2 regions of the Bradyrhizobium sp. WSM2254 genome follow, and region 2 is predicted to be linked to the other one. Evidence: riboswitches for the same ligand, from Rfam matches in the RefSeq annotation. Region 2 holds a riboswitch; the other holds the start of a gene.
The links. Region 2 has a riboswitch for ZMP and ZTP ahead of purH (bifunctional phosphoribosylaminoimidazolecarboxamide formyltransferase/IMP cyclohydrolase). Riboswitches for the same ligand answer to the same signal wherever they lie in the genome.

Region 1 (4,796 bases), on a different contig from region 2:
GGCCGACCGCTCCGAGCATTTCATGGGCGACGCGCAGGGCCGCGACAACGTCACCACCGCGAAGATGGCGCTGACTGAAGACGGCAAGTTCCTCGCGATGGATTGCGACCTGATGGGCGACATGGGCGCCTATCTCTCCACCTTCGGGCCCTACATTCCGCACGGCGGCGCCGGCATGCTGCCGGGCCTCTACGACATCCAGGCCTTCCACTGCCGGGTGCGCACCATCTTCACCCACAGCGTGCCGGTCGATGCCTATCGTGGCGCGGGCCGGCCCGAGGCGGCCTATGTCATCGAGCGCCTGGTCGATGCCTGCGCGCGAAAGCTCGACATGACGCCGGACGCGATCCGCCGCAAGAATTTCATCCAGCCGAAGGCGTTGCCGTACAAGACCGCGACGGGGAAGGTCTATGATTCCGGCGACTTCGCCGCGCATCTGAAGCGCGCGATGGAGATCGCCGAGTGGAAGGAATTTCCCAAGCGCGCCAAGGCGGCCAAGAAGAGCGGCCTGATCCGCGGCATTGGCCTTGCGAGCTATGTCGAGATTTGCGGCGTGATGGGTGAGGAGACGGCCAACGTCCGCCTCGATCCCAATGGCGACGTCACCGTCCTGATCGGCACGCAGTCGAGCGGGCAGGGCCACCAGACCGCCTATGCGCAGATCGTCGCCGAGCAGTTCGGCGTGGCGCCGGAGCGCGTCCACGTCCGTCAGGGCGATACCGACGAGATCGCCACGGGTCTCGGCACCGGCGGTTCGGCCTCGATACCCACGGGCGGCGTCTGTGTGGAGCGCGCTGCGGGCGATCTGGGCAAGAAGCTGAAGGAGTTCGCAGCGCAGGCGCTGGAAGCGAGCGCGGGCGACCTCGAGATCACCGATGGCGTGATCCGGATCGCCGGCACCGACCGCTCGATCTCCTTCGCCGACCTCGCCAAGCGCCCCGGCGCCGATCCGTCGAAGCTCAACGGCAGCGCGACCTTCGCCAGCGCCGACGGCACCTATCCCAACGGCACGCATGTGGCGGAAGTCGAGATCGATCCGGCGACCGGCATCATCAAGATCGTCAACTACGTGATCGTCGACGATTTCGGCAAGACGCTCAACCCGCTGCTGCTGGCGGGGCAGGTCCATGGCGGCGCCATGCAGGGCATCGGCCAGGCCTTGATGGAGCAGGTGGTCTACGGCGCGGGCGACGGCCAGCTGATCACCGCGACCTTCATGGACTACGCGCTGCCGCGGGCGGCGGACGGTCCGGACTTCGTGTTCGAGACCGCCAACGTCCCCTGCAAGACCAATCCAATGGGCGTGAAGGGGGCGGGCGAGGCCGGCGCGATCGGTTCCTGTCCGGCCGTCGTCAACGCCATCGTCGATGGGCTCTGGCGCGAGTACAAGATCGACCACATCGACATGCCGGCAACGCCGGAGCGGGTGTGGATCGCGATCAGCGAGCACCGTCGCCGTCACAGCCTGTAAGCCACAATCCTCCCGCGCGGGAATAAACGCCCCGCGCGGGGTTCTATCCATGGATGGACCGCGACTCCCGTGAAGCGGGTGGAGGGTCCAATCCCAAGGCATCTGCGAGTCGGAGAAACCAACAATGAAACGGACGATGATTGTCGCGACGACCCTGCTATTGGGCGCGGGCGCCGTGATGGCGCAGCAGGAGGTCGCGGTTCAACAGGACAATCTGATGCGCTCGCAGGCCAAGAGCCTCTATACGGTCATCCTGAAGATGACCAAGGGCGACATCCCCTACGACCAGAAGGCCGTCGACGAGGCGATCGCCAACCTTGAGACCGACGTCGCCAAGATCGCCAAGACCTTCGAAGTCAATCCAAAGCAGGACGTGGTGAACGCGACCTATGGGGCCTCGCCGAAGGTTTGGAAGAACAAGGCCGATTTCGACTCCAAGATCCCGCCGGTGCAGAAGGCGATCGCGCAGGTCAAGGGCAAGATCACCGACGTCGCGAGCCTCAAGGCCGCCTATACCGCAATCAACGATCGTTGCTCCGACTGCCACGAGACGTATCGCCTGAAGTTGAAGTAGCCACCTCACTTTTTTCCACGCTCGACCTCGTAGACCGGATGAGCGCAGCGATATCCGGGGAAGGTGCCCCCGCATGTCGCTTCGCTGATGCGGCTCCGAGCGTTGCCTCAACCAGCACGGCCTGCGGTAACTGGTAGTTGCGGCAGGTCCGCAGGTCGGCTAGGTTGTACTTTACGAAGAGCCTCCGTGCTCATTCGTCCTATCGCGCGACTGGCGAGCTAACGTGGAATCGACCACGGTGAAGCGCGAGGGGTTCCAACGCCGATCGCCTGGGCAACCAATCTGCTGGAAAAACAGCGTGTTGAGGAGCCCGAGCATGCCGTCGTTTCGCAACGAACTGTCCATCAACGATCAAGAGATCGCCGCCGCCCTTGCGGGGGAAGAGCGCCGCCAACAGGACGGCGTCGAACTGATTCCGTCCGAGAATTACACCTACCCCGAGGTGCTTGAACTGCTCGGATCGGTCTTCACCAATAAATATTCCGAGGGATATCCGGGACGCAGATACTACGGCGGCCAGCAGTATACGGACGAAATCGAGAGCCTCGCACGCGAGCGGGCCTGCGCGCTTTTTCGTGCCGGGCACGCCAACGTTCAGCCTCTTTCGGGATCACCGATGAATCAGGCCGTCTATCTCGGCCTGTTGGAGCCCGGCGACACCATTCTCGCCATGGACCTGTCCCATGGCGGTCATCTCACCCACGGCGCGCCGGTGTCCCACATGGGGCGTTTGTTCAACTTCGTTCGCTACAAGACGGCCCCGTCAAACGGCGGCGCGATTGATTTCAACGAATTGCGCGCGATTGCGCGTAAAGCGCGTCCGAAGATGGTGTTGTGCGGTTACAGCTCCTATCCGCGCGACCTGGACTATGCGGCATTCAAGAGTATTGCCGACGAAGTTGGCGCGCTCACGATGGCTGACGTGAGCCACTATGGCGGCTTGGTTGCCGCGAATGTCATGCGCAATCCGCTTGATGCCGGCTTCGACGTCATGACGACGACATCCCACAAGACACTGCGCGGCCCCCGTGGCGGGATCATCCTATGCCGGAAAGAAAATGCCGGCCGGATCGATGCATCCGTATTTCCCGGTTTACAGGGCGGACCTCACATGAACGTCGTGGCCGGGATTGCCGTCACGCTCAAGAAGGCGGCGACCTCGGATTTCCAGGTCTACGCGCGGCAGGTTTTGCGCAACGCGAAGGTTCTTGCCGGCGCGCTGATGGAGCGCGGGATGAAGCTGGTCACGGACGGGACGGACAATCACATGATGGTCGTCGATACGGTCGCGTCCGTCGGACTGGACGGGCGGGCAGCCGAGGATGTGCTTGATGCCATCGCCATCACCACAAACAAGCAAGTGATTCCGGACGATCCGCGCCCGCCGCTCAGGCCGAGTGGTATTCGCCTTGGGACACCGGCGGCGACCACGCGTGGCATGGGAGAACCCGAAATGCGTCGTATCGGCGGGTTCATTGCGGCGGCTCTGCAGGCCAACGGAAACGATGAGGTCGTCGCGCGCCTCAGGTCAGAGTGCGTCGAGATGTGCCGGGCTTTTCCCGTTCCAGGCGTAGTGTCGTTCCAGGCGTAGTGTACGGAGCAAATTCTGTTTCCAAGGCCTGACGGATCGTTGTCAGAGTGGTTATCTTCGGTCGAGCCGACGCGGCGTTGATTCGACCTGCTGGATGCCGGCGCATCTCGCTCCCGATTGCCTCACAATGTTTGGAGTTCCAACGCGCGGCGCGGATCCTAGTCAACAGCGAGACAGGCCATGGTCAAACCGTTCCCGTCGAAGACCCACATCGGCAACCATATGCTGCATCCGGAAACGCTGATGCTGACCTATGGCTATGATCCGCAGCTGTCGGAAGGCGCCATCAAGCCGCCGGTGTTCCTGACCTCGACCTTCGTGTTCAGGACGGCCGAGGACGGGCAGGACTTCTTCGATTTCGTCGCCGGCCGGCGCGAGCCGCCGGAAGGCATGGGCGCGGGCCTGGTCTATTCGCGCTTCAATCACCCCAACAGCGAAATCGTCGAGGACAGGCTCGCGGTCTATGAGCGCACCGAGAGCTGTGCGCTGTTTTCCTCCGGCATGGCGGCCATCGCGACCACCATCCTCGCCTTCGTCCGCCCCGGCGACGTCATCCTGCATTCCCAGCCGCTCTATGGCGGGACGGAAACCCTGCTGACGAACACGCTTGCGCGCCTGTCGATCGGCGCCGTCGGCTTTGCCGACGGCATCGACGAGGCGGCGGTCAAGCAGGCCTCGGAGGAGGCGATGCGCAAGGGCCGGGTTTCGATGATCCTGATCGAGACCCCGGCCAACCCGACCAACGGCCTGGTCGACGTCGCGATGATTCGCCGCATCGCCGATGCGATCGGAAAGGCCCAGGGACACACGCCGATCATCGCCTGCGACAACACGCTGCTCGGGCCGGTGTTTCAGCGGCCGATCGAGCACGGCGCCGACCTCTCGCTGTACTCGCTGACGAAGTATGTCGGCGGTCACTCCGACCTGATCGCGGGCGCCGCGCTCGGCTCGAAGGCGATCATGAAGGGCATCAAGGCGCTGCGCGGCGCCATCGGCACCCAGCTCGATCCGCACTCCTGCTGGATGATCAACCGCTCGCTCGAGACGCTGAGCCTGCGGATGGAAAAAGCCGATACGAATGCGCGGCTCGTGGCGGACTACCTGCGCGATCACGACAAGGTGGCGAAAGTCCACTATCTCGGTCACCATGAGGAGGCCTC
Region 2 (4,796 bases):
GCGGAGCGCGCCTATCTCGTGCTGGGCTGCCTAATCGGCGCTGCCGGCGGACCACTTCAGGCCGCCTCGCGCACGCTCCTGATCCGCCTCGCACCAAAGGATCGCATCGCGCAGTATTTCGGCCTGTTCGCGCTGACCGGGAAAGTGACGTCCTTCATCGGCCCGCTGTTGATCGGCATCATCACCGCGGCGACGGCGAGCCAGAAGGCCGGCATGGCCGTGCTGGTGGTGTTCTTCGTCGCGGGACTGGGGCTGTTGATGCGGGTGCGGGAAAAGTAACGTCGTCCCGGCGAAGGCCGGGACCCATACCGCGTGATCTATCGTTGGCGCGACGCGGCTAGTACCGCGGACCAAACTACTCCCTGGGGTTATGGGTCCCGGCCCCCGTGCGCAATTGCGCACTAGGCCGGGACGACCCGTGGAGAGTTTGGTGCTCAGTGCCTGAAGTGCCGCGTGCCCGTGAACACCATGGCGATGCCGTTGTCGTCGGCGGCCTTGATCACCTCGTCGTCGCGCATGGAGCCGCCGGGCTGCACCACGGCGGTGGCGCCGGCTTCGATGCAGGCGAGCATGCCGTCGGCGAACGGGAAGAACGCGTCCGATGCCACCACCGAGCCCTTGGTGAGCGGCTCGGCGAGCTTCAGCTCAGCCGCCGCATCCTGCGCCTTGCGCGCCGCGATGCGGGCTGAATCGACCCGGCTCATCTGGCCCGCGCCGATGCCGACGGTGGCGAGATCCTTGGCGTAGATGATGGTGTTGGACTTGACGTGCTTGGCGACGCGGAACGCAAACTTGAGGTCGCGCATCTCGGCTTCATCAGGCGCACGCTTGGTCACGACCTTGAACGTCATGTCGTCGACCACGGCGTTGTCGCGGCTCTGCACCAGGAGGCCGCCGGCGACCGTCTTCGCGGTCAGGCCCGGCGCGCGCGGATCGGGCAGGCTGCCTGCGAGCAGCAGGCGCAAATTCTTGCGCGCGCCGATGATGGCGATGGCTTCCTCGCTGGCGTCGGGCGCGATGATCACCTCGGTGAAGATCTTCGTGATCTCGCGCGCGGTGTCGGCGTCGAGCGCGCGGTTCATCGCGATGATGCCGCCGAACGCCGAGGTGGAATCGCAGGCGAGCGCCTTGCGATAGGCGCTGACGAGGTCGGAGCCTTCAGCGACGCCGCAGGGGTTGGCGTGCTTGACGATGACGCAGGCCGCGGTGCGCTTGGTGTCGAACTCGCCGATGCACTCATAGGCCGCATCGGTGTCGTTGATGTTGTTGTAGGAGAGCTCCTTGCCCTGGAGCTGCCGCGCGGTCGAGACGCCCGGGCGCTTGTCGGGGGTCGCATAGAACGCCGCGGTCTGGTGCGGGTTCTCGCCATAGCGCAGCGACTGGATCAGCCTGCCGCCGAAGGCGCGGAAATCGGGAGCGTCGATCTCGAGCTGCCGGTTGAACCAGTTCGAGATCGCAGCGTCGTAGGCCGCGGTGCGCGCATAGGCCTTTGCAGCAAGCCGCCGGCGCAGTTTCAGCGTGGTCGCACCGTTGTTGGCGGCGAGCTCGTCGAGCACCGCCTTGTAGTCCTCGGCCTCGACCACCACTGCGACGTCGTCATGGTTCTTGGCGGCGGCGCGGATCATCGCGGGGCCGCCGATGTCGATGTTCTCGATGCAATCCTCGAAGCCCGCGCCTTTCTCGACGGTTGCCTCGAACGGATACAGATTGACGACGAGGAGATCGATCGGCGCGATGCCGTGCGCCTTCATCGCGTCCGCATGTTCCTTGTTGTCGCGGATCGCGAGCAGGCCGCCATGCACCTTCGGATGCAGCGTCTTGACGCGGCCGTCCATCATTTCAGGAAAGCCGGTCAGCTCGGAGACGTCTTTCACCTTGAGGCCGGCCGCGGCGATCGCCTTGGCGGTGCCGCCGGTCGAAACCAGTTCGACGTCATGGGCGGCAAGCGCCTTGGCGAATTCGATCAGGCCGGTCTTGTCGGAGACGGAAAGCAGGGCGCGGGTAACGCGGCGGGGATGGTCAGTCATGAGCAAGATCCTCTGTCTTAAGGAGTGTCTATGCCCAGGCGCGCGGCGTCTTAAGTCCCGCGCTTCCCGATGGTGCTCCATCCAAGGTCGCCAGTCGCGCGAGCGAGCGCTCGATAGCAGCTTTCGGCCGTTTTCACAACGATGAGATGGGGCCGAATCGTGCGCTTCTACAGCGGAAGTTCCGGCTCGCGCCGGGCGTTGCGGCGGGCATTGGTGACCGCGGGCGAAGCGGTGGAGCGGACAAAACTCCAGCGGATCGAGGGCGCCTGGCGGGCATCCTGCCGGATCACGATCTGCGCGGTGCGGCGGGGGCCGTCATTGCCGGCCAGGAATACGCTGTCCTCGAGATCGACCTTGTCGTCGAGCGCCTCGAAGGTCCAGACGTCGCGGTTCGGCAGCACCAGCATGACGCCGCGGGCATCCGACAGCCGGCTTGCCTTCACCGCCGGATGCAGATGGAAGCGGACCGCGAAATCGGCATCGGCGCCCTTGAAACGTCCGCCTTGCGGCGGCGACAGCGTGTCCTCGCCGTCGATGCGCGCCCCGTCATTGGCGATCATCAGGACGCGGCGATGGATCGCGCCGAACTTGGCGAGATAGCCGTCATGCGACGTCGTGAGCAGCGTGCCGTTCTGCACGATTTCGCGATAGCTCTCGACCTCGACGGGGCCGCTGGTGACAGGCGCACCATGCAACAGCCGCTTCATCGCCGACATCTCCACGAACTGGCATGAGGAGGTGTCGTGATAGGTCAGCGTCGAATGCGCCGCCGTGCCGCGCGCGAACGGCCGCCAATTGTCGCGCCCCGTGGTCGGCATGCCGCAATTGGTGACGATGCGGCTGATGCCGGAGGACAATTCGAACGACAGGCAGCCGGCATGGGCGTCGTGGCTGACGCCGGCCGGCGGCGGCGGGCCGGTGTCGATGATCAGCGTGGTCTGGCCGGCATCGAGGCGCTGGAAGCCGGTATGCGGCATGTTCGACATCGGCGCGCCGTGGGTGTCGTCATAGGCAAGCAGCGTCGCGAGCAGGTCCGAGGGCGTCGCGCTCATGCCGTTGAACAGCGCGAAATTGCCGTCGCCGTGCCGGAAGAAGCGCAGCATCGGCATCATGCGGTCGATCGCGTTGAGCAGCGCCGGCGGCGGCGCGATGTTGCGCGCGGCGAAGGTCTGCCGCAGCGGCAAGAGGTCGATCAGGAGTTCGATCAGCGCGCCCGGATTGCGGGAGATGTGTCCGCCGTCGGGCAGGATCTGCCGCTGCAACTCGTCCGAAAGTTTTTTCGAGGCGCTGCGGATGTGCCGCGCCTGGTTGGCGAGGCAGAGCGTCGTGTAGCACAGCGCGATCAGCACCTGGAGCTTCGGCACCCCGTCCGGGATGTTCACCATGGTGTAGCGCAGGAAGCGGATCTCGCGGGCCAGCGCGCGCAGATAGCGGCGGTAGAATTTGTTGTCGGTGTCGTTGAGCACCAGGGGCGCCTGCGACAACAGCGAGATCACGCGCCGCGCCAGCACGTCGGCGCGTCGCGCGACGGGGCGGCGCTTGTTGGCGGGGTTGGCGATCCAGTCCTCGACCAGCGCGCGCGCATTGGCGCGCGTCAGCGCGGTGTCGGCGGCGCGCAGATGACGCAGCCAGCCGAAGCCGAGCAGCGCAACCTCCCAATCCTCCGACGGCGGCTCGAGATCGAAGATCGAACGGCCTTGGCAATTGACGATCTTGCCGGCGAAGACGAAACGGCCGGCATAGATCTCGGCGGCGCGGGTGGCGTCCGCCGTGCGCAAATCGTGCGGCGCGATGATCAGGCGGTCGGTGCGGCCGGGCCAGACCCGCGACAGCGCAACAGAACCGCCGCTCGCGCGCGCGAGCATGTTCCGCGCGAAGCGGTTCATCACCAGCGTCGAGATACGTCTGCGTTGAGCGACCGACACGCCTTGCCTTGAAGGGGGAGAGGAGGATTCCGACGAATCCTTATTAATCCCAAAATCGGCCGTCTGACACCACCTTGAACGGCGGGAATCAACGTCGAGTTTGTAAAAACCAGTGCAAAATCAGGATTTAACGAGCCGGGCGGCGAAGAATCCGTCGAGCCCGCCGAGCTTGGGATCGGCGTTCGGCAGATGGCTGGGCAGGGTGCGCAGGTCACCCTCGGCGGTGATGATCTCGGACAGCCCCGAGACCTCCGATGCCTCGATCGGGAGGCGGCGAAGCGCAGGCTCGGCGGCCAGCAGCGCGGCGATGGCGTGCTCGCCCTCCTCGGGTTCCAGCGAACAGGTGCAGTAGACCAGCGTCCCACCCGGCTTGAGCAGCGCGACCGATTTTCGCAGCAGCCGCTGCTGGAGCGCGGTCAGGGCGGCGATGTCGGACTCCTGTCGCAGCCAGGCCACGTCGGGATGACGGCGGATCGTGCCGGTTGAGGTGCAGGGCGCGTCGATCAGGATACCGTCAAAACCTTCCGCAGGGCCGGCCCATTCCGCGGCGTCAGCGACGACGGTCTCGGCCTGGAGCGACAGCCGCGCCAGATTCTCGCGCAGCCGTGCCACCCGGGCAGGCGAGCGGTCGACCGCCGTGACATGCGCGCCCGCGTGCGCCAGTTGCGCGGTCTTGCCGCCGGGGGCGGCGCAAAGATCGGCAATGGACTTGCCCTTGATGTCGCCGAACAGCCGGGCCGGCAACGCGGCGGCGGCATCCTGCACCCACCATTGTCCTTCGGCGAAGCCGGGCAGCATGGTCACCGAGCCATGCAGCAGCATCCGCACCGTCCCCGTCGGCAGC

Region 1: it holds a riboswitch for ZMP and ZTP, as region 2 does, so the genes downstream of both, glyA (serine hydroxymethyltransferase) here and purH (bifunctional phosphoribosylaminoimidazolecarboxamide formyltransferase/IMP cyclohydrolase) in region 2, are expected to answer to the same signal.

The regions. Positions count from the first base shown of each region.
Region 1 is NZ_AXAB01000023.1:134,647-139,442, forward strand. It holds gene A3M7_RS0117770 (xanthine dehydrogenase family protein molybdopterin-binding subunit) at 1-1,471, shown strand, start outside; gene A3M7_RS0117775 (cytochrome c) at 1,596-2,045, shown strand; ZMP/ZTP riboswitch at 2,242-2,327, shown strand; gene glyA (serine hydroxymethyltransferase) at 2,362-3,636, shown strand; gene A3M7_RS0117785 (cystathionine gamma-synthase family protein) at 3,817-4,796, shown strand, end outside.
Region 2 is NZ_AXAB01000013.1:143,966-148,761, forward strand. It holds gene A3M7_RS0110230 (MFS transporter) at 1-279, shown strand, start outside; gene purH (bifunctional phosphoribosylaminoimidazolecarboxamide formyltransferase/IMP cyclohydrolase) at 435-2,027, opposite strand; ZMP/ZTP riboswitch at 2,053-2,135, opposite strand; gene A3M7_RS0110240 (heparinase II/III family protein) at 2,195-3,913, opposite strand; gene A3M7_RS0110245 (RsmB/NOP family class I SAM-dependent RNA methyltransferase) at 4,073-4,796, opposite strand, start outside.